Regions from separate parts of the Thaumasiovibrio subtropicus genome, predicted to be linked through region 3. Evidence: predicted binding sites of a transcription regulator. Region 3 holds the regulator's gene; each other region holds the start of a gene.

Region 1 (7,481 bases), on a different replicon from region 3:
GCAAACATCATTAGCGATCCGTGAAACTGTCATGAAGTTACTCGATGTGATGGTTTACGTCAGCGTCTATTTTACTTCGATGCTCATCATGATCGCGAAGGCTGACACCCGCTTGATGCTGCCGATGTTGGCTTGGTTGATTCTTTACGTCGGCATTCAATGGCATTTCGTGCCTAAGCTGAAGAAAGTTTCCACAGAGCAAGCCGATGCGCGTTCAACGATGACTGGACGAATCGTCGATAGCTACACCAACATTTCAACCGTCAAACTCTTCGCACACACAGACAAGGAAGAAGAGTATGCGAAAGAAGGCATGGAGACTTTCCTTGATACTGTCTATCGACAAATGCGGTTGGTGACAGGTATCAATTTGAGCGTTGAGATGATCAACTATCTATTAGTCTTCGTGATTGGAGCCGTCTCTATTCTACTGTGGTTAACCAACGCTATCACCGTTGGTGCGATTGCCATCGCGGTCAGCTTGGCACTTCGCCTTAACGGTATGTCGCATTGGATCATGTGGGAACTGAGCTCTCTGTTTGAAAATATCGGCACGGTGGCTGATGGTATGAATACCCTGTCGAAGCCGACAGACATTCAAGATGAGAAAGATGCCAAGCCACTCAATGTTGAGAAAGGCGGAATCACCTTTAAAGATGTCAGCTTCCACTATGGTGAAGAGAAAGGCGTGCTTGAAAAGCTTAACCTAGAGATCAAGCCTGGCGAGAAAGTCGGTTTAGTCGGGCGTTCAGGCGCGGGCAAATCCACCTTGGTCAACCTACTCATGCGCTTTCATGACGTAGAATCGGGGTCGATTGCCATTGATGGCCAAGATGTGAAAAAGGTGACCCAAGAGAGCTTACGGGCGCAGATTGGCATGGTGACGCAAGACACCTCTCTGCTCCACCGCTCTATTAAAGAGAACATTCTCTACGGTAAGCCAGACGCAACCGACGAGCAACTTGTTGCCGCAACCACCCAAGCACAGGCGCATGAGTTCATCGCGACGCTTTCTGACCCACATGGTAATGTCGGTTACGATGCACAAGTCGGTGAACGAGGTGTGAAGCTTTCTGGCGGTCAGCGTCAACGCATCGCTATCTCTCGCGTATTGCTGAAAGATGCGCCAATATTGTTGCTAGATGAAGCCACGTCTGCCCTTGACTCAGAAGTCGAGGCCGCCATCCAAGAAAGCTTGTATGAGTTGATGGAAGGCAAAACCGTCATTGCGATAGCACACCGTCTATCCACCATCGCTGCGATGGACCGCCTTATTGTGCTTGATAAAGGTGAAGTAGTTGAACAAGGTTCTCACCAAGAGCTGATCAACAACAATGGCATCTATGCGCAGTTATGGGCACACCAAACTGGCGGCTTCTTAGGGCTTGAAACAGAGCAATCGAAGCAACCTGAAGCGATTTAACTTCAAGGAGTGACAATGAAATACACGACTACCCCAGATTTCCCCGGGGAAACGATCGCATCCGTAATCGGCGTTGTTTCTGGCAACGTGGTGCAATCAAAGCATGTAGGACGCGATATCATGGCTGGCTTAAAAAGCATCGTGGGAGGAGAAATTCGCGGCTACACAGAGATGATCAATGAAGCGCGACAAATCGCCCTGTCTCGCATGATAGAAGACGCCGAAAAATTAGACGCTGATGCGATTGTTAACGTCAAATTTAGCACCAGTATGGTACAAGTCGGCACATCCGAAATATTAGCCTACGGTACAGCAGTCAAGCTTTCCCGTTAATCGAAACATCTATTTACAAACTACTCCAAAGAGGGTCTAATTTTTTAGACCCTCTTTTTTTAATTCTCATCCATCACATACACTAGAGAAAAATGCATAGTAACTGAAAAAAGTGCCATAAAGTCTTTAAGTTACGTGACTTTCCTTCCGTTAAATAAAAGTGTCACACTAAAGATGTAACTTGACGAACATCACACTTTTGGGTTTACTTAGCCCCTCACAGTTGAATATAAAAATACTAAATTTCTATGCAGAATAAATCTCACTTGGCTTTAAAGGCGCGCCTATCAAAATGTCACTCATTGGAGGAAGTCATCAAGCTTTCTCGCAAAGTGACTAACCCGTTTCTAAACCCAAATCACGAAGACAAATCATCTCAACAAGCTGCGGCGGCGAATGGTTCTGACTTTATCGAAGAGCCCGTAAAGCCCAAACGACCTCAACCACAACGATGGGCAGTGAGTTGCGAAGAGTAAACCGCTAACAAAGAATGCTCGATTTTCAAACGCAAACGTTTGCTTTTTTGCTGGCGGTTAGCAGTAGTTCTGGTATTATTCGCTGAGTTTTAGGGTTAACACCCAGTTATCATTGAAATAGGGACTTCAATCATGAGCCTTGCCGATTCCGTTCTTGCTGTTAACGATGACCTGCCAATTCGCACCGACAAGCCTGTCCACAGCGGTAAAGTCCGTTCAGTTTACTGGTTAACAGAACAAGACAGCCGCCGTCTCATCGAAGAAAAAGGCTATGACGTACCTGCAGATGCACCGCTTGCTATTATGGTCATCAGCGACCGCATTTCCGCATTCGACTGTATTTGGCACGGAGAAAACGGCCTCAAAGGTGTTCCCGGTAAAGGTGCGGCGCTTAACGCGATCTCTAATCACTGGTTCCGACTATTTAAGGAAAAAGGACTCGCTGATAGCCACATCCTTGATATTCCCCATCCTTTCGTCTGGATTGTTCAAAAAGCAAAACCAGTGATGATCGAAGCAATTTGTCGCCAATACATCACGGGTTCAATGTGGCGTGCTTATGAAAAAGGCGAACGCAACTTCTGTGGTATTGAACTTCCAGAAGGGCTACAGAAAGATCAGAAACTCTCAGAACTACTGATTACACCGTCCACCAAGGGTATTCTGCGTGACATCCCCGGCGTACCAGAACAAGATGATGTCAACATCACACGCGAAAATATCAGCGATAATTTCGCTGCTTTCAACTTCACATCCGCCGATGATATCCCTGTTTACGAAAAACTGCTCAAAGAAGGCTTTGGCGTTATCAGTGACGCGCTAGCAGAGCTGGATCAGATGTTTGTCGATACTAAATTCGAGTTTGGCTATGTCAACGATGCCGCTGGCAATGAAAAGCTCATCTACATGGACGAAGTCGGCACACCTGATTCCTCTCGTATTTGGGATGGTGCGCAATTCCGCCAAGGCAATATCGTTGAGAACTCAAAAGAAGATTTCCGTCAGCTACTATTGAATCACTTCCCAGATCCAGACATTCTTCTCAACAAAGACCGTATGCCTGAACGCGCTGCGTTAGCGAGAGACAATGCCTTGCCGCTAGAAGTGATGCAGAAAGTCTCAGATACCTATGTGGGTATCGCAGAAAAAGTGATTGGGAAAAAGCTGCATCTTAGCGAAAACCCAAAGCAAGAGATCATTGCGATTCTTCGTGACCAATACAGCCTGATTGACTAGAGTTAATTGGCCTGATTTAAAAGGTGGTAGCCTTCTTCTACCACCTTCTCTTCTCCAACTTACTCCCTTTATACCCGGCCATTTGCATACCACCAGCAAATAGTTGGCGCTTTATCGACCAGTTTCCGCTATACTTTAGTACAAAGTGCAAATTGGGTGTGATTATGAACGGTATCTCTCCGCTACAAGGTGGTTACAATATCCTGCAAAACGCTGATCAAATGGTGAAGAAAAGTGCCAGAGAGATCAACGAGCAAGGCTTTCAAAATCGCCGCCAAGAGCAAGCCAATGGTACCCAACAGAATGGTTTGGGCAATAACAACAACCAAAACCAAAATCCGTTTGCGACTAACACTGAAAATCAGGCCAATAGCCGAAATGTTGTCCAGCCTCTTGCTGATTTACAGCAAGCAGAGCTTTATGGCCGTGCTGGGACAAAAGTGGTTGAAGCAGAAGAACGGACTCGTGGCGGAATTTTAAACGTCAAAGTCTAACACCCGCTCAAAGTCTAACACCCGCATTGATATTGGCATCCGAACGCGCTTAGGCGCGTTTTTTGTTTCTACCTGTATACTCTGCCTAAAAACTCTCGCTGAACAAGCATCTTGAGGTGATTTGAGTCTAGTTTACGTCGCTCCCCGTTGATGCTGTCTCCCATTTAACGTCTCACCCTTTGCACTTCACCGACTCAAACCAAGTGCTATCTACGCTTTTTCGTCTATCCACCTTGATCTATGTTGCGAATAAACAATAATTTAACAAAACAACAACAAGTATTATTCTTGGGGAAAGCCATGAGTCAGACGTTAGTATGTGACAAGTTTCTACACTGGGCAGAGCAACGCAAAGATGATGTGTTTCTACGCCAAATCATCAACCGCCAATTTACCGATATCACTTATGGCGAAGTCTTAGACAAAGCACTTCGCCTAGTTAGCGCACTGCGCCACATGGATATCCAACCCGGTGACAAGGTCGCACTCGTTTCAAAAAACTGTGCCGAATGGTTTATTTGCGATCTTGCCTTTATGCTTGGCAGTTACATCAGTGTCCCTGTTTTCCCGACCGCAGGTGCGGATACCATTGCTCACATTCTTGAGCATAGTGAAAGCAAACTGGTTATTGTCGGCAAATTAGATAGCACAGACGCCATTGAGGCTTGCCTTACCACAAACTTAGCATCACCTTTACCGACCCTCTCCCTACCCTACTCCGGCACCATAGAAGGGGATTTTGAATGGAATCAGGTAATGGCGCACTATGAACCCTCCGCAGAGCGTCCTCAGCATAAACCAGATGATTTGATGTCCATTGTTTATACCTCAGGCACATCAGGCCTACCGAAAGGTGCAATGCTCACACACGGCGACTATGCTTGGTCAGCACAGTCACTCATCGATCACATTGGCATGTTGCCGGGAGAAAGGCTTTTCTCTTATCTACCTCTCGCGCACATTACTGAACGTGTCTATATCCAAGGAACGGCCATGCTATCTGGCATTACCACCGCCTTCCCAGAATCTCTCGATACTTTTATCGAAGATGTCAAAATGCATCGACCAACCTTATTCATTTCTGTCCCTCGACTTTGGACTGTGTTCCAGCAGCGCATTCTAGAAAAGTTACCGCAGCGCAAGTTAAACCTGTTGTTGAAGATACCCTTCGTCTCTAGCCTCATTAAGAAAAAGCTTGCTCAAGGACTTGGCCTCGACCAAGCACGCGTACTCGGCTGTGGCTCTGCACCCGTTTCTCCCGCATTATTACGCTGGTACGAAAGTGTTGGGCTCAACATTACTGAAGCCTGGGGAATGACGGAATCTTTCGCCTATAGCACACTCAACTACCCCTTCCGCAGTGACAAAGTGGGATCAGTGGGAAATGCTGGACCGGGTATCGAGATAAAAATCGCAGAAGATGAAGAAATTTTGGTTAAGAGCCGCGGCTTGTTTACTGGCTACTATAAAAATGACACTGCGACCGCGGAAACTATCATTGATGGGTGGCTTCATACCGGAGATTTGGGCTCTTTAGATGCGGAAGGATTTCTTTCGATCGTCGGACGTAAAAAAGACACGTTCAAGACAGCAAAAGGCAAGTTTGTCGCACCGGTTCCGATTGAAAAACGCCTCTTTGAACTCAGTAACATCGAACTGATGTGCCTCATAGGTTCTGGGCTACCGGCCCCTATGTTACTTGCCATCGCTCACGAGTTTCCCAACTTTGATCCTGCGCGCTATGAACGTAAGATTCATCGTGTTTTAGATAAAATTAACAGTGAGTTAGAGTCTCATGAACAAATTAAAGGCGTATTGATGATAAAAGAGCCTTGGAGTATTGAAAATGGCATATTAACGCCTACGCTTAAGATAAAGCGCCATGAACTGGAAAAACGTTATCACGATTTTTGCCAAGATTGGCCTAAGGATAAGCGTATTATTTGGGAAGAGAGCTGAGAGTGAAGTGCATAAGACAAGCTCAACGGATCTAAACGTCCAGCACACCAAATAGATTTCAATAGCGCCTTGCACGTTCTGCTCCGTCTCCAGCAAGCAGTACGTGCGTTTTTTTGACTACAAGTCATAAATGTCAACTTAGTCAGTTAACGAACCACTCACCTATCTATACGGCTCTACAGCAGTTTCTGCCCTGCTGCTTAGCGTTATAAAGCTCATTCCCCGCGAGAAAATAGAGCCGATTTCTATCTATGCTCTCATTTGGGACCAGACTTGCTACACCAACACTTACCGTAAGATAACGACTGATCTCCGTCGGAAAAGGAATCGCAGCCAGCGCAATCTCCTCTTGTAGCCCAACAGCGAGTTGCTTGGCTGCTTGAAGATCCGTATCAGGGTAGAGTAAGACAAATTCTTCATCTTGAATGCGCGCCGCGAGATCGCACGCTCGCTTTGCTCGGCTTTCTAACAATCGAGAAAACGACTTCAAACAGTTATCACCTTGCAGGTAGCCATAGAGTTCGTTGTAACGAGAAAAGTAGTCAATGTCGACAACGAGTAAAGACAAGGGCGTTTGTAATCGCATCGCGCGATGCCATTCTCTAGACAGTGTTTCATCAAACATGCGCCGATTGGCAATGCCGGTCAGTGTATCTTTCACTGAGTTTTTCAGCAGATGTTGGTTTGCTCTTTCAAGCTCTCTCTCCGCTAACTTTCGCTCGTGAATATCAATAATGATGCCGACCAACGCACTAATGTCATCATTGGCGTCTCGGATGACTCGAATGATGTTACGCACCCAAACATAATCCCCTTTTTGCGTAATAGCGCGATAATCAACTTCATGGTCATTACCTAACGTCGACTGAGTCAAACATGTTTCAACAACCCGCTCTCTATCTTTATGGTGTATTCGATCAATCCAGTCGTTAATGCTATCCCAGCTCGATGCAGGCCAACCAAGCAAACCATCAATTTGCGGGCCCATATACGTATAACGAAGACTGGGCCACTCCATTCTCCAAGGAATGGCTCGCGTTGATTCTAATAATTTGCGGTATTCATGGGGATGGAGTTCAACAACCATTCACTCACCCTTCGATTGACAAAGCTCAGAGTATATTCTTAGCAGTATATACCCTGAGCAGATAACTCGAGGCGGATTACCAATCCAAGTTCACTGTCACACCCACTTCTCTTCCTTGACCATAGTTAGAAGCAACACCCATTGGCGTGCTAAAAGCAAAGGTTTTGAATGATTTATCTCCGACATTGTGGCCATATAAGCGGAAACTGAGTCGGTCATCGAAATCGTAATTAAGCGCAAGATCAAAAAGCCCATAACCTGATTGAGACAGGGTATTACCTTCATCAAAATGAATTTTAGACTGGTAGCGACCGTTCACTAACATGGACAAATCACCTTGCAACCAATGGTCAGGAAGGAAGTATTCAACACTTGCAGTGATTGTTGTATCCGGTGCGTAAGGCAAGGTATTTCCTTCCAAATTCGGATTGCCTGATTCGAACCTTGACTCCCCAAACGCACCACCAAGGTTC
Region 2 (7,481 bases), 160 kb from region 3:
CGCTAGTAGTGAACTTTGATTGCATTAGCGGCGGTAACAGCATCATTAATTGCTGTCTCACAATCCTGACGACGAGTCAGTGCCACACCGAGGCGGCGCTCTCCATTGATATCTGGCTTTCCAAACAAGCGTACTTGCGTCAACGGCATTGCCAATGCGTTCTCTAGACCGCTAAATTGGATCGCATTGGATGTGCCGTTGCCAAGCACGACAGCGGATGCCGATGCGCCAAGTTGGCAAATACCACCGATAGGCTGCCCCGTAAATGCTCTTACGTGAAGTGCAAACTCAGATTGGTCTTGCGAGATCATCGTGACCATGCCTGTATCATGAGGGCGTGGAGAGACTTCACTGAAAATAACCTCATCACCTTTAATAAACAGCTCTACACCGAACAGACCATACCCACCAAGGGCATTCACGACTTTCTCAGCCATCGCTTCAGCGGCCTTCAATGCACTGTCTGTCATTGCTTGCGGTTGCCATGACTCGCGGTAGTCACCCCCTTCTTGACGGTGTCCGATAGGTGCGCAAAAGTGTACGCCATCCACTGCACGTACTGTTAATAATGTAATCTCATAATCGAAGTCGACGAAGCCTTCAACAATGACCCGTCCGGCACCTGCTCGGCCACCTTCTTGCGCATATTGCCATGCTGACTCAATATCGGCTTCGGTTCGAATAACACTTTGGCCTTTACCGGACGAGCTCATGATTGGTTTGACGACACAAGGCATACCAACGCGTGTAATCGCTTGCTTGAAGTGTTCAAACTCGCTCGCGAATTCATAAGGTGAAGTCGGGATCTCAAGCGTTTCTGCGGCTAAGCGGCGAATACCTTCACGGTTCATGGTTAACTTAGTTGCGTTGGCGGTCGGTACAACATTCAGGCCTTGTTGTTCTAGTTCAACCAGTTTATCCGTCGCGATTGCTTCAATTTCAGGCACGATGTAGTGCGGCTTCTCTCTATCGATGATGGCTTGTAACGCATCACCGTCTAGCATGTTTATGGCGTAGCTACGATGTGCTACGTGCATGGCAGGTGCATTTTCATAGCGATCAACTGCAATAACTTCCAGGCCGAGTCGCTGGCATTCGATAGCGACTTCTTTACCTAGCTCACCTGAGCCTAAAAGTAATACGCGTGTTGCATTAGGAGTGAGTGCCGTTCCAAACATAACGGGATACCTTCTGAATAGAGAAAATAGTGTGGCGATAATACCGAATAACCAGCAGAAGGCAAACGTTTGCGCCTTGGTGGTAGTAAATTATTTCAGCCATTAACATCGTGATGACTAAGTCATCAATATTGTCAGATGTTTGTCATCGTTCTCCTATAGGGGAAGACGTTCTAATGTGGCTCTGTTACCGTCGGCGTTTTCCAATAAGGGCTGAGAAAAAACAAGTTTTCAATGCGGTATAAACGAAGGTGATGCCGAAAGAAATTATTGTTCAGTTTATAAAGAAGCAGCCATTATTTTTCCTATCTATAAGTGAGTTGTTAATTTAATGAGAAAGATGTTATTCAGAGCAGCGCTTTGCCATTTGTTGTTATGGACGAATATAGCAACTGCGAGCACAGGGGTCGGTATATTTGTTGGACAACCTTATTGGGGAGTAGAGGCTAAGTTTGACTCTTTACGTGTGAACGTAAGTTTAGATGAGCAGTTTGGCTTTGGGGTCAATAAACTGTTTCCGGTAAGTAATACCCCGATGTACCTGTTTGTGGGAGGACATTATGTTGATCGACGCCATGATGAAATTGCCTTAGCACCAGGCATTGGTGCGAGCATGACATCTGCACCAATGACATTTTATGTTGATCTCTCTCCCAGCTTATATTTGGACAGCATGGCAATTGATTGGGAGGCAAAGTTAGGATTTAGGGTCAATTTTTAACGAGAAAAAACGAAATAGGCTGCAGTATGCAGCCTAATCTTTTACAGTTTCGTTTCTCAGTCGTTATCTTGAGTGAACGAATTTAAGCGCAGGCACCTTGAGTCTTTCTTGAAACCTCTGCCGTGACGACAACATACTCAAAACTGATGTCCGGATTGATTTGCTCGAGGAGTGCTTGGCATTCGGCAAGATAGGAGATGGTGCTGCCTTTCACTTCAGCCAGACAAGCTTCCTGAATGTTGGTGATCTTTTCACCCGCCATGTTTAACTGAATGAGCGCGACTTGAATTGCGGGCAGGCTAGGGTTGAATGCTGCGTTTTCCGCATACATGCCGTGGAAAATATCGCCGCTTGTCACTTTCAATGCCACACCTGAGTGACTATGGGTGTAGGGTGCGTAAGACTTCGCTGCCGACTCTACAGCTTGGCGAATTAATGCTGAACCGCTGTTGTAGTTCACCTTTAGAGTTGAAGCATCCATAAGTCCCTCAGGTTGGTCGAGATCCTTTGGTCCAAAACTATCAGGTAAAAACTGATGCAATGTTTGTGGCTTGTGATCGGGCAGTTGAACAACCAAGGTTTCAGCGTTTGATAGCTCGTTCATGAATTGGCGACAGTGGCCGCAAGGGCTGTAATTTATGGTGACGTTACGAATGCCTTTTTCGCCACGAGACCATGCGTGCGTGATAGCCGACTGCTCTGCGTGAACGGTATTGGCGATGCCGACATTATGAAACTCCATGTTTGCACCAAAATAGATGTTGCCACTGAGTGCTTCGACAATTGCGCCGACGTAGAAGTTGGAGAGTGGCGCAACAGAGTAGCTTGCCGCGAGCGGTAAAAGCGAGAGCTTAAGCTGTGTGTCATCTAATTCAGATACGGATTGAAGTCGTAGCCATTGCTCTGCAGTAAAGCTGGCTTTGAAGCTGTTTTTCGGAAATTCCTGTTCGAAAAACACCTGTATGCTGTCAGGTAATTTGTGTAGCGCTGTTAAAAATTCTGCATTCATGTCAGACATCCTTTATTGAGTGAGTGCAGTTTAAGGCGTTTTAATACGCCATTAAGTGATCACGATCACTCTTTAATGATGTATCCGATTACATGTTACATTGAAACTGCGTTTTGCGAAGTGTCTCCAGATATGAATATACGATTGGTTAAATAATCAGCAATAGAATAAACGCCATGACTATTTTCGATGATTTAGGCCCTCGTCGTGAGCGACGTAACTTGCTATCTAGTGGGTTTGTCACCGCGGGTAGCGTGCTTTCTTTTGTGGCAGAGATCTTTGGCGCGGGGTTACTTGTGTGGCGGTCTGACGGGGAAATCCGGTAACCAAAATCTTCGATGTGGTGGATTTGGAGGTCACCAAATTGGCCTAGCTTTGCATTGATACGCGCGATAAGCGCGGAAATTGGAATGATTTTCCCCTCGATATGAATCGCCAAAAGCGTATTCGTTAGAATGCTGTAGGAAATCACTTCACCGCCGTTGTAACACAGAATGTCGAGTAAATGTGCTTCTTGTCGCGTGAGCGGCGTGACAACGCCATTGTCCCATACCAACTGCATGGCATCGAACTCAAAGCGTACGCCGCTGAATTGATAACATTTATTAAGTGTGGAAATGGTCATATCTACTGCCTTCAAGTCATGACAACACCGCTCCCTTTAGTATAGGTGTGGTGAAGGAATGCAGCAGGAAAAAACGCCAACCTGCGAAGGTTGACGCTGTGATTGCAAATAATTATTTTTAATAACAGAAGGTTAAGACGCTATGCTCTCAACGTATCGATAGACTTGCTCTAGAATTTTCATTTTAGAGGTATCGTGTTCGTGCTCCAGCGCTAAGTTCTCGAGATTGAGCATATACTGTGGGAGTTGAGCTTCAAATAACTCTCTGCGATGTAATGCCCAGCGCTTTTGTTCGTGCTCATCGAGTGTCATTGGATAATGACGCGCTCGGTACTGAAAGATGAGTGGCGCGATCCGCAAATCTTCGACGTTGAGTGGCATATCGATAAGTTTTTCAGGCGCAGTTTGGCGAATGATATCGAGCGTTGACTTATCTGACGATGAGAAAAAGCCATCATAGAGCGTGGCGTCGGGCGATGGTGGCTTACTACTCTTAAATTCAGGCTCATCGGCATAGAGTTTCAGGATTTTTTCACGAATGCTTGGACTGTTTTTTAATCGCTGTAAGTTGTCAAGGCAGTATTGTCGGTCAATACCGATGCGGGCGGCGTCTTCCGCCGTCAGGGTTTTCGCTGGAGCAACCACAGGACATTTGTTCACATGAATGAGTTTGAGCGGAACGGGCAGTTCGCCTTCACAAAGATCGCTATGCTTTGTATAAAGGCGAGTTCTCAAGTCATCCGCATCAAGGTCAAAGAGTGGTGAGAGATCTTTGGCGAGATTCACTGTGATCACAGCGTTATTGTTTGTTGGGTGCCAAGCGATAGGCACCATCCAGCTGGTGTTACTGCACTCATTGCCTAGCATGCCTGAAATGTGTACGACGGGCGTCATATTGACCGGGTCGAGGAGTGCTTGAACTTTTTTCTTGTTCCGCAGTTCAAAAAGGAAGTTAAAAAGCTTGGGTTGTGCGTGTTTTACGCGTTTCGCCATCTCAATCGTGGCGATGACATCGGCCATGGCGTCATGGGCATTCTCGTGTTCAATACCGTTTGCCACTGAGAGGTTTTCTAACTTGAAACTGACTTGGCCAGTATTGTCGTCAATCGGCCACTCAATGCCTTCTGGTCTTAATGCAAAACAGGTGCGCAGTACATCGAGCAAGTCCCAGCGAGAGTTTCGGTTTTGCCAAGCCCAAGCGTAGGGGTCATAGAAATTGCGATAAAGCAGATGGCGTGTCACTTCATCATCAAAGCGGATATTATTGTAACCCACAACACAGGTATTCGGTTTGCTGATTTCATCATGAATAGCGCGAATAAATTCTGGTTCGCTTAGCCCTTTTGCTTTTGCTAACTGCGGCGTGATCCCGGTTATTAAGCAAGCTTCTGGAGCGGGGAGGTAGTCATCTGTTGGCTGGCAATAAATGACAAGAGGATCGCCGATAATGTTGAAATCCATGTCTGTACGTACACCAGCGAATTGACAGGCTCTATCTCTAGCGGGATCGGTGCCAAACGTTTCGTAATCTAACCAATAAAAGGTGGCTTGTTGAGTATCATTCATAATCTTACCAGGTGATACTTGGCTTATGGTAGGGTGACTCGCGATTCACGCAATATCTAGCCTATAACCAAGTGACCTTTGAAATCTATCGCAAAAGAGTATCTGCTTATTGTAACGGGTTCTGTTCCGAGAGGACGACAACTATTTACCGCTTTGCGAGGGTTTGTTTTAAGGAATGACGATGTTGTGAACAGCCAAACGGCATGGCAACAAAAAAAGGAGCCCGAGGGCTCCTTTCTGAAAACTGGATGTCAGTAGAATTAGATCTTTTCTACGTTCGCAGCTTGAAGGCCTTTTTGACCTTGCTCTTTATCAAAGGCAACCTTTTGGCCTTCAGCTAGGGTTTTGAATCCGTCACCAGAGATTGCACGGAAGTGAACAAAAACGTCGCCTTCGCCATTGTCCTGAGTGATGAAACCAAATCCTTTTTCTTCGTTAAACCATTTAACGGTGCCTGTTGCTTTAGACATGTTGTCTCCTGAATTACAAATCTACAAATCACGCGATGTGCTACGCCAACGCTTTAACCGAATGCGTCGCAGAGTGGACAATAGAAAAGATTCTTCAGGTTCTAGCTCTAGCAAGAGGTACTGTAAACAGAAAACTTTGCATATTGTAACAATCTAGCTCAGCATCGAGCTACATAGGGCATATTAGGTGGTGAAATCAAGATAGGCAACATAATTTCTTGAAAGCGTGATAGAAATTGTGAAAAAGCCCCCACGCATACAACTTCTTACAGGATTTTCTCGTTTAGAATGCGTTGACTCACGTCTAAATCAAGCTTTTATCCCTCTGAATAGTAAAGAGTTAATGCTACTTATACCTTTGTAACAAGTCTGCTGTGGTTGTTTTTCTGATACTTTAGTTGTTTAAACTTTATATGTGTTAAAAATTAACTAATCAAACTGTCGTTTTGACTTTTAGTTGCCTTGGTTAGAGATAATGACTGGTTTGTGAGCTTCGTATTCTTAATTTCTAAATTGTCAATTGCGATGGTGGGCTAGGTGCAATTTTTGGGTTATGTTGTGTTTTTCGATTGTTCAGCAATGAATGACTAATCTGAATTGTATTATCGAATATTGATGCAATATTAGGCGACTACTGAAGCATATCATCGAAGTGTCATTAACTTTCGGTTTACTGGACGCCGTCAGTGAAAACTTATTGATAGCTAGGATGTGAATCTGAGCGATTTTTTGATATAAACGAAGTAATTCTTATCAAAGGTTTACCGAAGGAACAAACTATGAACAATTTACTGGATTTCGTGAGAAAAACGCGTCGTAAGAATAAACTGAAGCGCGAAATCTTGGATAACGATCGTAAAATCCGCGACAACCGTAAGCGTGTTGAGCTTCTTGAGAACCTATTGGAGTACATCAAACCAACAATGTCTGTTGAAGATGTACAAGTGATTATTGAGAATATGAAGGGTGACTACGAAGATCGCGTAGATGATCACATCATTATTAGCGCAGAGCTTTCAAAAGAGCGCCGTGAGATCAGCAAAGCCATCAAAGAGTTCAAACGTCATGACCTCGTTGAGATGAAAAAACAGCAAGATCAGCTAGAAGGTTAATTCATTCACTGATCAGATTAGGGCGCCGATGGCGCCTTTTTTGTTCTTAACGTCCCCGAATTTGATTTGCAAATCCTGAATTATCAACACGCTTGAGTAGTCATATTGACTAGCAAAAGTGGGGCTTAGCGATAAGCGCCGGATTCGTCATTCTGACAGTGATAAAAAGAGCATGCATTTGTAATGAAATCCTATACATAATGACTTACATAGGCGATCGCAGTTTTGTGATTCGGTTTACAGATTGAATGCGACTCATGCTAGACTGCAGCTCGTTTTGTTTTCTGTTACATCAATTGGGCGTTCTACTGTGTCATCTCGTTTCATACTCGCATCACTGCTCGCGCTAGGAAGCGCACCCGTTCTGGCAAACACCACTGATCAGGTTGAAGAAGTTACTGTTGAATCTCATGAAGAGTGGGGTGTCGCGGCGGGATTTCGGGTCGCCTCTATCCCGTTTGATACGGCAGATAGCTATGTGACTAGCTTTATCCCTATGGTGTTCTACCGTAATGATTGGTTAGAAATCAATGGCACTGAAGGCCACATTACGGCTTGGAAAGATGACAGTGTTGAACTCAACGCGCTGTTAAGAATGCGTTTTATTGACTTGCCTAAAAGCCTGCAAAATGCGGCGGGTGGAGACACAGCGGATGCAGGTGTGCAATTGCGTTACGGCTTATCAGAGCAATGGCATGTCAATTTAGAGGCGATGTGGGATCTTCACTCACGTATGCACAGTAACTTGACCCTGCAAGGTGATATTTATACCGGCGACTGGCAAATTATGCCTAACATCG
Region 3 (7,481 bases):
ATGGCTATGACGATATCGCCGTATTGGTCTCTGAACGTGGTCACTATTCATTGAAAAAGGCGGCAGATGTCCTCGGCATTGGCCGTCGCAGCCTTATCCCTGTCAAAACCGATGACGATAATCGTATCGACCTAGACGCACTGAATGAGAAACTGGCGGAGCTCAAAGCCAACAATATTAAGCCTTTTGCGATTGTCGGGGTTGCTGGCACCACAGAAACGGGCAACATAGACCCACTTGACGCCCTCGCCGATATTGCGCAAGCGCACGATTGCCATTTTCACGTTGATGCCGCTTGGGGTGGCGCTACCTTAATGTCTGACAACCATCGCCACCTGTTAAAAGGCATTGAACGCGCAGATTCCGTCACCATTGATGCTCACAAACAGCTTTATGTCCCTATGGGTGCCGGTATGGTGATTTTCAAAAACCCGGCGTCCATGGCTTCGATTGAGCATCACGCCGAGTATATTCTGCGTAAAGGCTCTAAAGATCTCGGTAGCCATACCCTTGAAGGATCGCGAAGCGGGATGGCTATGCTGCTCTTTGCATGCCTTAACGTTATTAGCCGCCAAGGCTACGAAATGTTGATCGACCGTGGTATCACCATGGCGGACAATTTTGCTCACTTAATTGATAGCCGTCCTGAGTTTGAACTCGTTACCCGACCTGAACTCTGCTTGCTGACCTATCGCTATGTCCCTGTCGAGGTGCAACACGCGCTGGATAAAGGGACACAAGAAGAAGTGACTCGCCTACATGAGCTTCTCAATGACCTAACCAAGTTCATTCAAAAGCGCCAACGTGAGTCTGGTAAGTCTTTTGTCTCTCGTACGCGTATCAATCCCGCGCGCTGGGATCGTCGCATCACCACGGTATTCCGGGTTGTACTGGCTAACCCGCTCACCACAGAAGAAATTCTTGAATGTGTCCTTGATGAGCAAAGTGATATCGCTAAGCAGAGCATCATTAGCCTGCCTAAATTGCTCGAGCTTGCGAGACAGATAAACGCACGACAGTAATCAACTACCGCCGCCTCAACAGGCAAAGCTTAAGAAGCAAGCAACAGGAAGCAGACTAACGCGGCGAGTTCAAGGCAAAGGGGTAACGGAATGGCTTTCCCCTTTCGAACACATTTAACGCAGAAATCGGGGCGCTAGTCGCTTCCCAAAGCGCGAGTTTTTTGGCTCGCCACCTTTGTTACTGCTTTTTGATGTAGTCGACTAGACCTTCAAAGCAGTGCCGCGATGGCAAACCTAGAAACTCGCGCTGAACAAGCATCTTGAGGTGACTTGAGTATATTCAAATAAGCATCTTCTTTTTGCTCTCCTTAAAAAGCATCTATACTTTCAGTGTGTTATGCAGAGTGTAGATGTGGCTATGAACGACCCATTGATTAATGAAAACCGTGCCCAAATGTACTGGTGGTTTTCTTCTTTGTTTTTTACTGAACTAACAGAGAAACAACTGCAGCATTATATGAGTCCACAGTTTCTTGCTTTTATTCAGCAGTTGTCAGAAGCAGAAGAGCTACAAGATGCCTCAGAACATTTCTCTCATGCCCTCACCCGGTTAAATTCCCGAGAAGATGTACAATTAGAGCTTGCCGCAGATTTTTGTAGTTTATTTCTAACAGGTGATCGCGCCAGTGCAATACCTTATGCCTCAGTCTATTTAAGCCAAGATAAATTAACCCACGGCGAAACCGCACAAGAAATTCGCGCACTACTGATAGAACATCAAATCGGTTTAGATGCGCAACATAATGAACCCGCAGATCACATTGCGATTATTCTCGACTTTGTTGGTAACTTAATCATTAATATGAATAAACATGAAAGCGACCAGCAAATTGCGAGACACCTCAATGATCAAATCGACATTATCCAGCGTTACCTCGTCAAATGGGTCCCCCAGTTTGTCGATCGCGTTAGTCAAAATGACCGCTTTGGTTTTTATGCAACCAGTGCAGAACTGCTTCAAGCTTTTTTGATATACGACTTAAGTTACTGTATTGAACAGTATCAAAGGCACCACACTACACCATGATGTTATTTAATGACACAGACTGCAAATACGGCCAGTAACTCGAGATGGGATTGCATCGAGCGTATAAACTACCCAAGCAATTCGTAAACCCATAGTGCTGAATAGTGATAAACACGTAGACAAGTGGTGAGAAATGCCGCAAGTGGTACCCCTGATATCACAATGTCGCGCTAAAATTCCGTATATCATTTCATAAAGATTGCACTATCGTCCTTACTCAGTAGAATGTGAACGCAAGCGATTACATAATGAAATGTTGCTGTGACCGTTTACACGCAACCACTCAATAATAGCCAGCGATGCGTACTGCTGGCAGATACGATATTAGAAGAAAAAAATGGCAACCATTAAAGATGTTGCGCGCATGGCTGGCGTCTCAACGACGACTGTCTCGCACGTAATCAACAAAACTCGATTCGTCGCAGAAGCTACGCAGAAAAAAGTGTGGGAAGCAATCGACGAACTCAACTATGCGCCAAGTGCCGTTGCGCGTAGTTTGAAGTGTAACTCTACCCGCACTATTGGCATGTTAGTAACCAAATCTAACAACCCTTTCTTTGCCGAGGTGGTTCACGGCGTTGAAGAGTATTGCTACAAAGCCGGCTACACACTGATTCTATGTAATACCGAAGGCAACTTTAACAAACAGCGTGATTACCTACGCATGTTAGCTGAAAAACGCGTCGATGGTCTTCTCGTCATGTGCTCAGATCTTGATGACGAACTACTTGCCATTCTCAATCGTCAAAAAGATCTACCGATGGTCATTATGGACTGGGGACCAGAATCTGTTACCACAGATAAGATTCGCGATAACGCAGAGAAAGGGGCGTATCTCGCCACGCGTCACTTCATCGACAATGGCCACCAAGAGATTGGTTGTGTGTCAGGCCATTTGCAGCGCAATACCTGTGTCGAGCGCATGAAAGGATTCAGTGCCGCGATGCAAGAGGCGAACTTGCCTATCAATCAAGATTGGATTATCGAAGGCGACTTTGAGTGCGAAACGGCAGTGAAAGCGGCGCAAGATTTCATCGCAATGGATCAACGCCCTACTGCTATCTTCTGCTTCAATGACATTATGGCGATGGCGTTAATCAGTACGTTTGAGCAGGCAGGTATTAGTGTACCAGACGATATTTCGGTGATTGGCTATGACAACATTGATTTATCTCCTTACTTTTCACCACCTTTAACGACAATTCACCAGCCTAAGCACCGTTTAGGTAAAAAGGCAGTCGAGTTACTGATGGCGAGAATTAAAGATAAAGAACACGATAGCCAATTATTCGTCATGGAGCCCGAATTGGTAGTACGTAAGTCTGTAAAACGTATGAAATAAATTCATCATCTTTTTATAAATGCCTGCTTTGAGAACAAGCGGGCATTTTTTTGCCTTTTATGCAAATACGCCAATATTCTGTTCTGCACTTATCAAATTTCCCGTCAAAATTATGGTACCAATATCACGTTTTTATTGGGACGAAGATCAAAACCTATATTGATATAAGCTAAATATTGTCACGAACAGGGCAAACCATTCGAAAGATTGGGACGCAAAGCTTCCGGCCTAAATACAAGATTTTTAACGAATCTGGTAAATGGTAGCGGGGTTGCCGATGGAAAAACTAGTTGTACACACGGAAGTTGACAGAGCGTTGACATTCAGGAACTGCAGCTGGTCTATTCTTGGTTCCTAGCTCTGATTAGTGGTGACCTATTCACATAATCACCGAGATGTAGCATGGACAAACCAGTACTAAAAACTTCAATAAAGTTACTCAGTCGTTTTGGGACAATTAAGTCGCGTTCAATGTTTGGCGGTTTTGGCCTTTTCTTAGGCGAAACCATGTTCGCACTTGTTGTAAACGATAAACTTCACCTACGTGCTAACGCCAGTAACGAGCGTCAGTTCAAGGAGAGTCAATTCCAGCCTTACGTTTACAAAAAGCGTGGGTTCCCGGTTGTCACTAAGTATTATGCAATACCTGACACCTGGTGGGATGACGAAGATCAGATCATCTCTCAAGCATCCCTCGCACTCACCGCAGCGCAAGAGGATAAAAAGGATCAAGAGGCAAAAAAGGCGAAGTTGCCTGACCGAATCAAAGATTTACCCAATCTGAGATTGGCAAACGAACGAATGCTGAAAAAAGCGGGTATTACCACTGTTGAAGAGCTCGTAGAAAAAGGCGCTTTACAGGCATTCAGACAACTGCAAGACACGCAAGGCGAATCGCTAAACGTCGAATTACTTTGGGCATTGGAGGGCGCAATCACAGGGAAACATTGGTCTGTCGTTACCGAAGACCGACGTCAAGAGCTCCTGTCAAAGCTCGGTGGATGACGACTTTATAAGGCTAAATGCCAACAAATTCTGAGAAGGCTGACTTTCTATTGAAAGTCGGCCTTTTTACTTTTCAGCCCGCCATGACCAAGTACAGGGTCTATACTCCATTCATGGCACTCAGGTGGGCAATGTCATGGACAACAATACAACAACAACGTCGCAACGCAGTGATGAGTGGAAAACCTTTCTATTCATTGTCATTTTTCTCTTCCCTATCCTTTCGGTCATCATCGTTGGCGGATACGGCTTCTTCATCTGGATGATGCAGATCTTTTTCTGGGGTCCGCCCGGCCACGGCTAACAAACCATCTCAAACGCTTACTGACTTTCTATAACCACGCTTTTTTATCAGCGAGGCCACTATGAAAAAGCTTCTCTCCGCGATGTGGCGGACATTTCGACGCCCTGCGACAAGCATTAGCCTAGGCGTGCTTTGCTTAGGCGGATTCGTTGCCGGCATTATTTTCTGGGGCGGCTTTAATACTGCGCTAGAAGCAACCAATACCGAAGAATTTTGCATCTCATGCCATAACAAACCTGAGAATGATCTTGTATACACTGAATTGCAGCAAACCGTTCACTGGTCAAATCATTCTGGTGTCAGAGCCACCTGTCCCGATTGCCATGTTCCGCACAATTGGACAGATAAAATCGCCCGTAAAGTACAAGCCAGCAAAGAAGTCTTCGCTTGGTTTGCGGGCAGCATCAGCACAGTGGAAAAATTTGAAGACCGCCGCTTAGTACTCGCCCAACATGAATGGGAACGCCTTTCGGCTAACGGTTCGTTAGAGTGTAAAAATTGCCACAGTTACGCCAGTATGAATTGGGACCAAATGTCGGATACCGCGCGCATTCAAATGGAGCAAGCCGCGGAAAGAGACCAAAGCTGTATCGATTGCCATAAAGGCATTGCTCACAAGCTGCCGGAAGGGATGGAAAGCTCTGGCGGTATGATAGGCGAACTAGTGCAGCAATCACATAGCACCCGCTACAGCGTGGGTGAAAGTTACTACAGTGTCCGTCACCTCAACATTTATGAAGACGCCAATCTAACCACAGAAGGTGGCCTACTCAATCCCGCAACCAAAATTACCGTCATTGCTGAACAAGGCAATGCGATTCAGTTCAATATAGAAGGGTGGCGAAAAACCAAAGGTTTTGGTCGTGTGATAAACGAAGATTTTGGGTTAAACATACCCTCAGCCGCACTCACCAAAGAAGCAGCGGCCAACGACGACATTATCCAAGTCTTCGAGCAAAAAGAAGATGACCTCACAGGCCTTGGTTGGGAACGCGTCACAGCAACACTTTGGGCAGAGAAAGACTCTTTCCTCTCATCGCCTGATGCACTGTGGGCAAAAGCCGATGAATCTTATGTGACCAACTGCAGTATCTGTCACACGCAGCCCGCACCCGCTCACTTTAGTACCAATGCATGGCCTGGCATGTTTAATGGCATGTTGTCGTTCGTCAATCTTGACGCGGACAGTGAAGCATTAGTACTGAAATATCTACAAAAACATTCTTCAGATTTCTCAGATCATCACTGAGTAAGGTAGGAAATGATGACAGTAAGTCGACGTGAGTTTCTCAGAGGCTTAGCGACCACAGGCGTTGCAGCTGCTATCGGCCCTAGCTTAGTTGCGCCACTTGCCAACGCAGAGGAAGACGCCACGCTAGGCACATGGAAAACATCCGGTTCTCACTTCGGTGCATTTAGAGCACGCGTTTACGCAGGTAAAGTGCAAGAGATTGAACCATTAGCATTCGATAAACACCCCACTGATATGATCAACGGTATCAAAGGGGTGATCTACAACCCTTCAAGGGTGCGTTACCCAATGGTTCGCCTCAATTGGCTCAAGAAACATCGCTACAGCAGCGACACACGTGGCGACAACCGTTTCGTTCGGGTCACTTGGGATGAAGCACTCGATCTTTTCTATCGAGAACTCGAATATGTACAAACTAACTTCGGACCTTGGGCGTTACATGCTGGGCAAACAGGCTGGCGACAAACCGGACAATTCCACAGTTGCACAAGCCATATGCAACGTGCAGTCGGTATGCATGGCCACTTTTTAACCAAGGTTGGCGACTACTCAACAGGCGCAGGGCAAACCATTCTCCCCTACATCCTTGGCTCAACCGAAGTCTATGCCCAACAAACTTCTTGGCCTAAAATCTTTGCGCATACCGATGTACTTATCCTCTGGGCGAATGACCCAGTCAAGAACACCCAAGTCGGCTGGCAGTGTGAAACCCATGAATCCTATGCCTACTACGAACAACTCAAGCAGAACCTCGCCGACAAAAAGATCCGCGTTATCTCCATAGACCCTGTAAAGACCAAAACACAGAACTTCTTAGACTGCGAGCATCAGTACATTAATCCGCAAACCGATGTGCCCTTCATGCTTGGCGTTGCGCATACACTTTACAAAGAAGACCTTTACGACAAGGACTTTATCAACACTTACGCATTAGGTTTTGATGACTTCCTGCCCTATTTATTGGGTACCGCCGCAGATGAGACAGAAAAGACACCCGAATGGGCGGCCGCTATTTGTGGCATAGATGCTGACACTATTCGCGACTATGCACGCTTAATGGCCAATAACCGCACGCAAATTATCTTTGGCTGGTCAATACAACGTCAGCAGCATGGCGAGCAGCCCTACTGGATGGGTGCCGTTGTCGCCGCTATGCTTGGCCAAATCGGTAAACCCGGCGGCGGTGTCTCTTATGCACACCACTACAGCGGTATTGGGATCCCTCCCACGGGCGCAGCAGGTCCTGGCGGATTTCCAAGAAACCTCGACCCCGGCATGAAGCCTAAACATGATAATAAAGACTACAACGGCTACAGCAGCACAATTCCCGTCGCGCGTTGGGTCGATGCGCTGCTCGAACCGGGCAAAAAAATCAACTATAACGGAGCAACCGTCACCTACCCTGATATCAAAATGATGGTATTCAGTGGCAATAACCCTTGGCACCATCACCAAGACCGTAACCGGATGAAAGAAGCGTTCAAAAAACTGCATACGGTGGTAAGCATCGACTATTGCTGGACAGCGAC
Region 4 (7,481 bases), 1.1 Mb from region 3:
CCATGCGTAGGTCTTTAATCTCAAGGTCGACCACGTCACTCATTGCTGAGAGGTTAAGCGCCCCTATCAAACTTCGGCTGTCACCCCCCATCAGTTTAGGCGCCAAATAGAGGATCAGTTCGTCCACGGCTTTTGCCGCGAGTAGCTCACCAGCAAATCTTGCTCCAGCTTCAACAAAAACTTGATTAAGGTCAGCTCGACTTAAGGCCGCTAATACACTCTCAATGGAGTCATCCTGCAATGCTAACCATGATGTATGGGGATGATCTCGCCAGTGTGGATTCTCTGCTTGGCTTGCTATTCTCACCTCACCCTGCTGAGTGCAACGATGCGCTGATGTGACACGCTGATGGCGATCGACAATCACTTTGATCGGTTGGCGGAGATCCGCTTGAGGATACTGCGCCTGAATTGAAGGGGCCAATTGCTCCCAGCGCACGTTTAACTGCGGGTCGTCAGCCAGTACCGTCCCACTGGTTGAAAGAATCGCATCTGCTTGCGCGCGTAAAGATTGCACATCTTGGCGCGCAGCCGCAGAGGTTATCCATTTGGATTCCCCATTTGCTAGTGCTGTCTTGCCATCCAAACTCGCCGCCAACTTCAATTGAACAAAAGGACGGTTTTGGGTCATCTTTTTGATAAAACCGGGATTCAATGCCAAGGCTTCTGCTTCGAAAAGACCACTCTGTGTAGCGATCCCAGCAGCTTCCAACATGCGTAAACCACGACCAGAAACTTGGGGATTAGGATCGACCATGGCGCACACCACGCGATCCACCTTGGCTTTGATCAACGCCTCAGCACAGGGCGGCGTGAGTCCATAATGGGAACATGGCTCTAACGTAACATAGGCCGTCGCACCTTCTGCTTTTGCCGCTGCCTGACGAAGCGCAAACACTTCGGCGTGAGGCTCACCAGCTCGATAGTGCGTACCTTCCCCGACAATGTGATCACCGTGCGCAATCACGCAACCCACACGAGGATTCGGTGAAGTGGTATAACGACCGCGCTCAGCCAGAGCCAACGCACGCAGCATCATCTGTTTATCTAACGCAGTAAAAGCGGATGTCATCCTTAGACCCTATTTTTCAAGTCGAGCGATCTCTTCGCCGAATTCGCGGATATCTTCAAAGCTACGATACACAGACGCAAACCGAATATAAGCGACTTTATCGAGCTCTTTAAGCGCTTCCATGATCAAATTACCGATCATCTCTGAGCCAACTTCACGCTCACCTGTTGCGCGTAATCGCGACTTAATGGCATTGATGGCACGTTCCACATCATCGGTGCTCACCGGACGCTTCTCCAAAGCGCGGGCAATGCCATTACGCATCTTGTCTTCATCAAAAGGTTCACGATTGCCGTTAGTTTTAATCACCTTCGGCATCAATAGCTCAGCAGTTTCAAATGTGGTGTAACGCTCGTTACATGCCAAACACTGGCGACGGCGGCGTACTTGGTGACCATCAGCAACCAGTCGTGAATCAATCACTTTAGTATCGGTCGCCGCGCAGAACGGACAATGCATATGACCTCCTATTTTTTGCACAGTATATCAAACCACTGGCCTCACTTAAGAAAAATGGGGACAAAATGCTAAATTTCACCCCTATTTCTAGCGAAATCATCAATAGTTGGCAAAAAGACATCACACTGCCCGCTGTTTCTGCTTGAATGTCAGGCTTAGGAACAACATAACCTGATGAAAAACAGGGACTAGAATGACTTTTTAGCGACAAAAAAACGGCGCCCTGAGGCACCGTTTTTAAATTACTAACGCGTGAGTGATTAAGCGTATACTGGAAGGCGCTGACAGATTTCCAACACTTTCGCTTTGGTCGCTTCGATCACAGCTTGATCTTCAATGTTATCAAGCACGTCACACATCCAACCTGCTAGGTTTTTCGCATCTTCTACCGAGAAACCACGGCGAGTAATCGCAGGTGTGCCCACACGAATACCAGAGGTTACGAATGGGCTACGTGGGTCATTCGGTACACTGTTTTTGTTCACGGTGATGTTCGCGGCACCCAAAGCGGCATCCGCTTCTTTACCTGTGATGTTCTTATCGATCAGATCAACAAGGAACAGGTGATTTTCGGTGCTACCAGACACGATGTTGTAACCACGAGATAGGAACGTCTCCACCATGGCTTTTGCATTTTCAACAACGCGTGCTTGGTACTCTTTGAACTCAGGCTCCATCGCTTCTTTGAAAGCAACAGCTTTCGCGGCGATAACATGCATCAGTGGGCCACCTTGACCGCCTGGGAATACCGCAGAGTTCAGTTTCTTGTAGAAGTCTTCACCTTCGTTCGAAAGGATAAGACCACCACGAGGACCCGCGAGCGTTTTGTGTGTTGTGGTTGTCACAACGTGCGCATGTGGTACTGGCGTCGGGTAGACACCGGCGGCAATCAGGCCAGCTACGTGTGCCATATCAACGAAGAAGTAAGCGCCAACTTTGTCAGCAATCTCACGCATCTTCGCCCAATCAACAATTTGAGAGTACGCAGAGAAGCCACCGATGATCATCTTAGGCTTATGCTCTAGCGCCAACGCTTCCACTTCCGCGTAGTCAATTTGACCTTGCTCATCGATACCGTAAGGAATGACGTTGTAAAGCTTACCCGAGAAGTTAACAGGAGAACCGTGAGTTAAGTGACCGCCGTGTGCGAGGCTCATGCCCAATACCGTATCGCCTGCATTCAGTAGCGCCATGTATACCGCATTGTTTGCTTGAGAGCCTGAGTGTGGCTGAACGTTGGCATATTCTGCACCAAACAACTCACACGCTCGGTCGATAGCTAGCTGCTCGGCTTTATCGACATACTCACAACCACCGTAGTAACGCTTACCAGGGTAACCTTCCGCGTATTTGTTAGTCAGCTGAGAACCCTGTGCTTCCATTACACGTGGGCTAGTGTAGTTTTCGGAAGCAATCAGTTCGATATGCTCTTCCTGACGCGCCGTCTCTTCCTGAATCGCAGTAAACAGTTCTGCATCATAATCGGCAATATTCATATCACGCTTTAACATCTGTCTCTCCTGACTAAGAGTTATTTTGTTAAAAAAGAGTACCAAGAAAGCACACAATTCGACAAGCCAGTAATTACGGGCACGCAAACGTTTGCGTCACTCTCAACATTTGACCGACATTCTACATAATTTGATCTAAGTCAGGTAGCTTTTCTGTAAAATTTGTCACAAGCTTCATTGTTTTTTCTTCAGGTTCACCATGAAATAACTTCATGATCACACTCTGAGTATAAATACAGACACCGTGCGGCCTGCAGACCGTAAAGATAAAACACCATTTTCCGTAACTGAGCCCTGACAATTCACTTTCTGCGACTTACGCCGCAATTCTTCGTCTAACCCGCTGTTTTAGGTAAAATTCGTGCCTCATGAAATAGGAGAGCATTACCAGTGAAACAACGTAAACACACCCTAGTTGAAGATTGTATCGCGATACTGACCGCAACCTTCGTTGTCGCACAGGGTGTCTTCTTTTTACAACAGGGCGGCCTACTCACCGGTGGCACAACAGGTTTGGCGCTATTAGCAAGCGAATTTGTTGGCTTATCATTTGGTACCCTGTACTTCCTATTCAACTGCCCATTTTACCTCATGGCTTGGTTCCGTATGGGTAAGAGCTTCGCGATCACCAGCATCATTTCAGGTGGACTTGTCTCTGTGATGGCAGATCATATCCCGTTGTTCTTTAGTGTGGATAGCTTAGATCCGCTCTATTGCGCCATGATTGGCGGCATTTTGATGGGCGTCGGTATGCTTATGCTGTTTCGTCATCAAACGAGCCTAGGTGGCTTCAATGTGCTGTGCCTTTACTGCCAAGAACGCTTTGGAATCTCTGCAGGTAAAATGCAGATGGGTATCGATTGCGCTATCTTGATTGCGTCATTCTTTATGTTAACCCCAATCATGCTTGCGTATTCAGTCGTTGGCGCAGTACTACTGAACATGGTGTTGACCATGAACCATAAACCGGGACGCTATTCAGGAAATCACCCGATCCCGCAACCATAAACATAAAGTACAAGCATCCGATAAAACAAAAGCGCCTCTGATGGGCGCTTTTGTTGTATTACCGACGACAATTAAATCGCCTCTTCATCTTCCTCACCGGTACGGATGCGTACTACACGCTCAACGTCGGTAACAAAGATCTTGCCATCACCAATTTTACCTGTTTGGGCCGTCTCGATAATGGTGTCTAGGCACTGATCAACCACATCATCAGCAACCACAATTTCTAGTTTCACCTTTGGTAGAAAGTCCACCATGTACTCAGCACCACGATAGAGCTCAGTATGGCCTTTCTGGCGACCAAAGCCTTTGACTTCTGAGACCGTCATGCCTGTGATGCCGACCTCAGCCAGCGCTTCGCGCACGTCATCAAGTTTAAAGGGTTTGATAATGGCATCAATTTTTTTCATGTTCGCATTCCTTTCGTAAAGAGGCCGATCCGACATCCTGAAATCATCTTCGGCAATTATCACAAATTATAGACAAGCCGACAATCACTGGCAGTAAGAAGCCATGAAAATCAAAAACATAAATAACGCGGATTCTCGGCAATATCCAGTCATTGCCATCACAAGCCAACAAGAAAGCAAAAAAAACCGCTGCCGAAGCAGCGGTTTGGTTTTTTACGTACTGTCGAGGTAACGCAAAATTCTTGTGACAGACGAAGCGGATTAACCGATGTTAACGCGCGCGTTACGGAACATACGCATCCATGGGCTATCTTCACTCCACTCGTCCGGACGCCATGAGTTCGCCACTGCACGGAATACACGTTCAGGGTGAGGCATCATGATAGTTACACGACCATCGGTTGTGGTTAGGCCAGTAATACCATTTGGAGAACCATTCGGGTTAGCAGGGTAATCTTGGGTCACATCACCGTAGTTGTTGATATAACGCAGTGCCACAGTACCCGACTGCTCGATACCTGCTAGGTGCGCATCATCACGCACTTCGACACGGCCTTCACCGTGAGAAACGGCGATTGGCATGCGCGATCCAGCCATACCATTAAAGAACAGCGATTGAGACTCTTGCACTTCTACTAAGCTAAAGCGCGCTTCAAAACGCTCTGATTCGTTACGTACGAAACGCGGCCATAGGTCTGCACCTGGGATAAGTTCGCGCAAGTTCGAGATCATCTGACAACCATTACACACACCCAGTGCAAAGGTATCTTCACGCTTGAAGAAGCCTTCAAATTGGTCACGGGCATTGTTGTTGAACAGAATCGACTTCGCCCAACCTTCACCGGCACCCAGTACGTCACCGTACGAGAAACCGCCACAGGCGACAAGGCCGTTAAAGCCGTCAAGTTGAACGCGGCCTGACAAGATGTCTGACATGTGCACATCTTTGGCATCAAAGCCAGCGCGGTCAAATGCTGCCGCCATCTCAACATGGGAGTTTACGCCCTGCTCACGCAGGATCGCCATTTGAGGCTTCGCTCCTGTCGCAATGAACGGCGCTGCAACATCTTCATTGATGTCGAAGCTTAGGCGAGTATTTAGACCAGGATCGTTGTTGTCTTTCTTGGCTTCAAACTCTTGATCCGCGCCTTTCGGGTTATCACGCAGTGCTTGCATCTTATGCGTCAGCTCCGCCCAGATAGCACGTAGCGCTGTACGGTTTTGATCAAGTAGCGTTTCAGTGCCACGGTTGATGCGCAGTGCATCTTCAGTGGTCACTTTACCAATCACATGACTGCAAGCCGCAAGACCATGTGCAGCAAGTACCGCTTTCACGCTTTCAAGCTCAGCATCAGAAACTTGAAGTACTGCACCCAACTCTTCGTTGAAGAGTGCCGCTAGTGTGTCTTCACTCAATGCAGAAATATCGGCATTGATACCACAGTGGCCCGCAAATGCCATCTCTGCGAGAGTGGTGTAAAGGCCGCCATCTGAACGGTCATGGTAAGCAATCACTTTACCATCACGCACTAGGCTTTGAACCGCATTGAAGAAGCCTTTCAGTAGCTCTGGGCTATCGACATCTGCCGCTTTGTCACCCAACTGCTTGTAAACCTGCGCCAGTGCTGTCGCACCTAGACGGTTTTGACCGTTACCTAGATCGATAAGAACAAGGCTAGAATCACCTTTATCGGTGCGAAGCTGAGGCGTCACTGTGTTGCGAACATCTTCAACACGACCAAACGCAGTGATAATCAGTGATAGCGGCGCCGTGACTTCACGCTGCTCACCATCCTGCTCCCACTTGGTCTTCATCGACATTGAGTCTTTACCAACAGGAATCGTAAGGCCAAGTGCAGGACATAGCTCTTCACCTACCGCTTTCACCGCTTCGTAAAGACCTGCATCTTCACCTGGGTGACCCGCTGCAGACATCCAGTTTGCAGACAGTTTAATGCGGTTAAGGTCACCAATATCAGCTGAGGCGATGTTGGTAAGTGCTTCACCCACGGCCATACGTGCAGACGCGCCGAAATCAAGCAGTGCAGATGGCGTGCGCTCACCCATCGACATGGCTTCACCGTGATACGTGTCGTAACTTGCTGCGGTTACCGCACAGTTAGCGACCGGTACCTGCCATGGGCCAACCATTTGGTCACGAGCAACAAGGCCCGTCACGGTGCGGTCACCAATGGTGATAAGGAATGTCTTCTCTGCAACAGCAGGTAGACGCAATACGCGGTGGGTTGCTTCTTCTAGCTCAATACCGCTGCGATCTAATTCAATACCTTCTGCTTTTTGTGTCGTTACGTCACGGTGCATCTTAGGCGGCTTGCCGAGTAGGATGTCCATTGGCATATCGATTGGCGTATTGTCGAAGTGTGAATCTTCTAACGTTAGGTGACGCTCTTCAATTGCTTCCCCAACCACCGCATAAGGTGCCCGCTCACGCTGACAAATCGCATCGAATACGTCCATATTCTCTGGCGCAACCGCCATTACGTAACGCTCTTGAGACTCGTTACACCAAATTTCTAGCGGGCTCATACCCGGCTCATCGTTTGGTACATCACGTAACTGGAACTTACCGCCACGCTCACCATCGTCCACGAGCTCAGGCAATGCGTTAGAAATACCACCTGCACCTACATCGTGAATAAAGGCGATTGGGTTATCGTCACCCAACTGCCAACAACGGTCGATCACTTCCTGACAACGACGCTCCATTTCTGGGTTTTCACGTTGTACAGAGGCAAAATCAAGATCTTCTGCTGATTGACCTGATGCCATTGAAGACGCTGCACCACCACCAAGACCGATGTTCATCGCTGGGCCACCGAGTACGATCAGTTTCGCACCCACTGGGATCTCTTTCTTCTGAACATGATCTTCACGAATATTACCCATACCACCCGCAATCATGATTGGCTTGTGGTAACCACGAATCTCTTCACCGTTGTGAGAAGTGACCTTCTCTTCGTAAGTACGGAAGTAACCCAGTAGGTTTGGACGACCAAATTC

The links. The regulator PurR, encoded in region 3, represses purine synthesis genes. The targets are predictions, from matches to a motif close to TNANGNAAACGTTTNCNTNA.
Region 1: a site for PurR is predicted at 2,260-2,279, ahead of TSUB_RS19545 (phosphoribosylaminoimidazolesuccinocarboxamide synthase). Genes of this name have one in related genera too.
Region 2: a site for PurR is predicted at 1,236-1,255, ahead of purT (formate-dependent phosphoribosylglycinamide formyltransferase). Genes of this name have one in related genera too.
Region 4: a site for PurR is predicted at 3,122-3,141, ahead of glyA (serine hydroxymethyltransferase). Genes of this name have one in related genera too.

What each region holds. Positions count from the first base shown of each region.
Region 1 covers NZ_AP023055.1:714,491-721,971, reverse strand. The annotation lists gene TSUB_RS19560 (ABC transporter ATP-binding protein) at 1-1,423, shown strand, start outside; gene TSUB_RS19555 (YbjQ family protein) at 1,439-1,756, shown strand; gene TSUB_RS19550 (hypothetical protein) at 2,005-2,232, shown strand; gene TSUB_RS19545 (phosphoribosylaminoimidazolesuccinocarboxamide synthase) at 2,365-3,468, shown strand; gene TSUB_RS19540 (hypothetical protein) at 3,633-3,962, shown strand; gene TSUB_RS19535 (AMP-binding protein) at 4,263-5,921, shown strand; gene TSUB_RS19530 (sensor domain-containing diguanylate cyclase) at 6,088-7,008, opposite strand; gene TSUB_RS19525 (TonB-dependent receptor) at 7,085-7,481, opposite strand, start outside.
Region 2 covers NZ_AP023054.1:1,693,840-1,701,320, forward strand. The annotation lists gene purT (formate-dependent phosphoribosylglycinamide formyltransferase) at 3-1,178, opposite strand; gene TSUB_RS07615 (hypothetical protein) at 1,510-1,899, shown strand; gene cdd (cytidine deaminase) at 1,982-2,908, opposite strand; gene TSUB_RS07625 (helix-turn-helix domain-containing protein) at 3,057-3,533, opposite strand; gene sbcB (exodeoxyribonuclease I) at 3,666-5,099, opposite strand; gene TSUB_RS07635 (cold-shock protein) at 5,360-5,569, opposite strand; gene TSUB_RS07640 (DUF496 family protein) at 6,349-6,681, shown strand; gene TSUB_RS07645 (MipA/OmpV family protein) at 6,992-7,481, shown strand, end outside.
Region 3 covers NZ_AP023054.1:1,850,504-1,857,984, forward strand. The annotation lists gene panP (pyridoxal-dependent aspartate 1-decarboxylase PanP) at 1-1,022, shown strand, start outside; gene torD (molecular chaperone TorD) at 1,393-2,049, shown strand; gene purR (HTH-type transcriptional repressor PurR) at 2,387-3,391, shown strand; cyclic di-GMP riboswitch class I at 3,571-3,670, shown strand; gene TSUB_RS08360 (TfoX/Sxy family DNA transformation protein) at 3,794-4,396, shown strand; gene torE (trimethylamine N-oxide reductase system protein TorE) at 4,533-4,700, shown strand; gene torC (pentaheme c-type cytochrome TorC) at 4,762-5,949, shown strand; gene torA (trimethylamine-N-oxide reductase TorA) at 5,965-7,481, shown strand, end outside.
Region 4 covers NZ_AP023054.1:786,856-794,336, reverse strand. The annotation lists gene ribD (bifunctional diaminohydroxyphosphoribosylaminopyrimidine deaminase/5-amino-6-(5-phosphoribosylamino)uracil reductase RibD) at 1-1,072, opposite strand, end outside; gene nrdR (transcriptional regulator NrdR) at 1,082-1,531, opposite strand; gene glyA (serine hydroxymethyltransferase) at 1,792-3,042, opposite strand; gene TSUB_RS03725 (YitT family protein) at 3,433-4,050, shown strand; gene glnB (nitrogen regulatory protein P-II) at 4,122-4,460, opposite strand; gene purL (phosphoribosylformylglycinamidine synthase) at 4,722-7,481, opposite strand, start outside.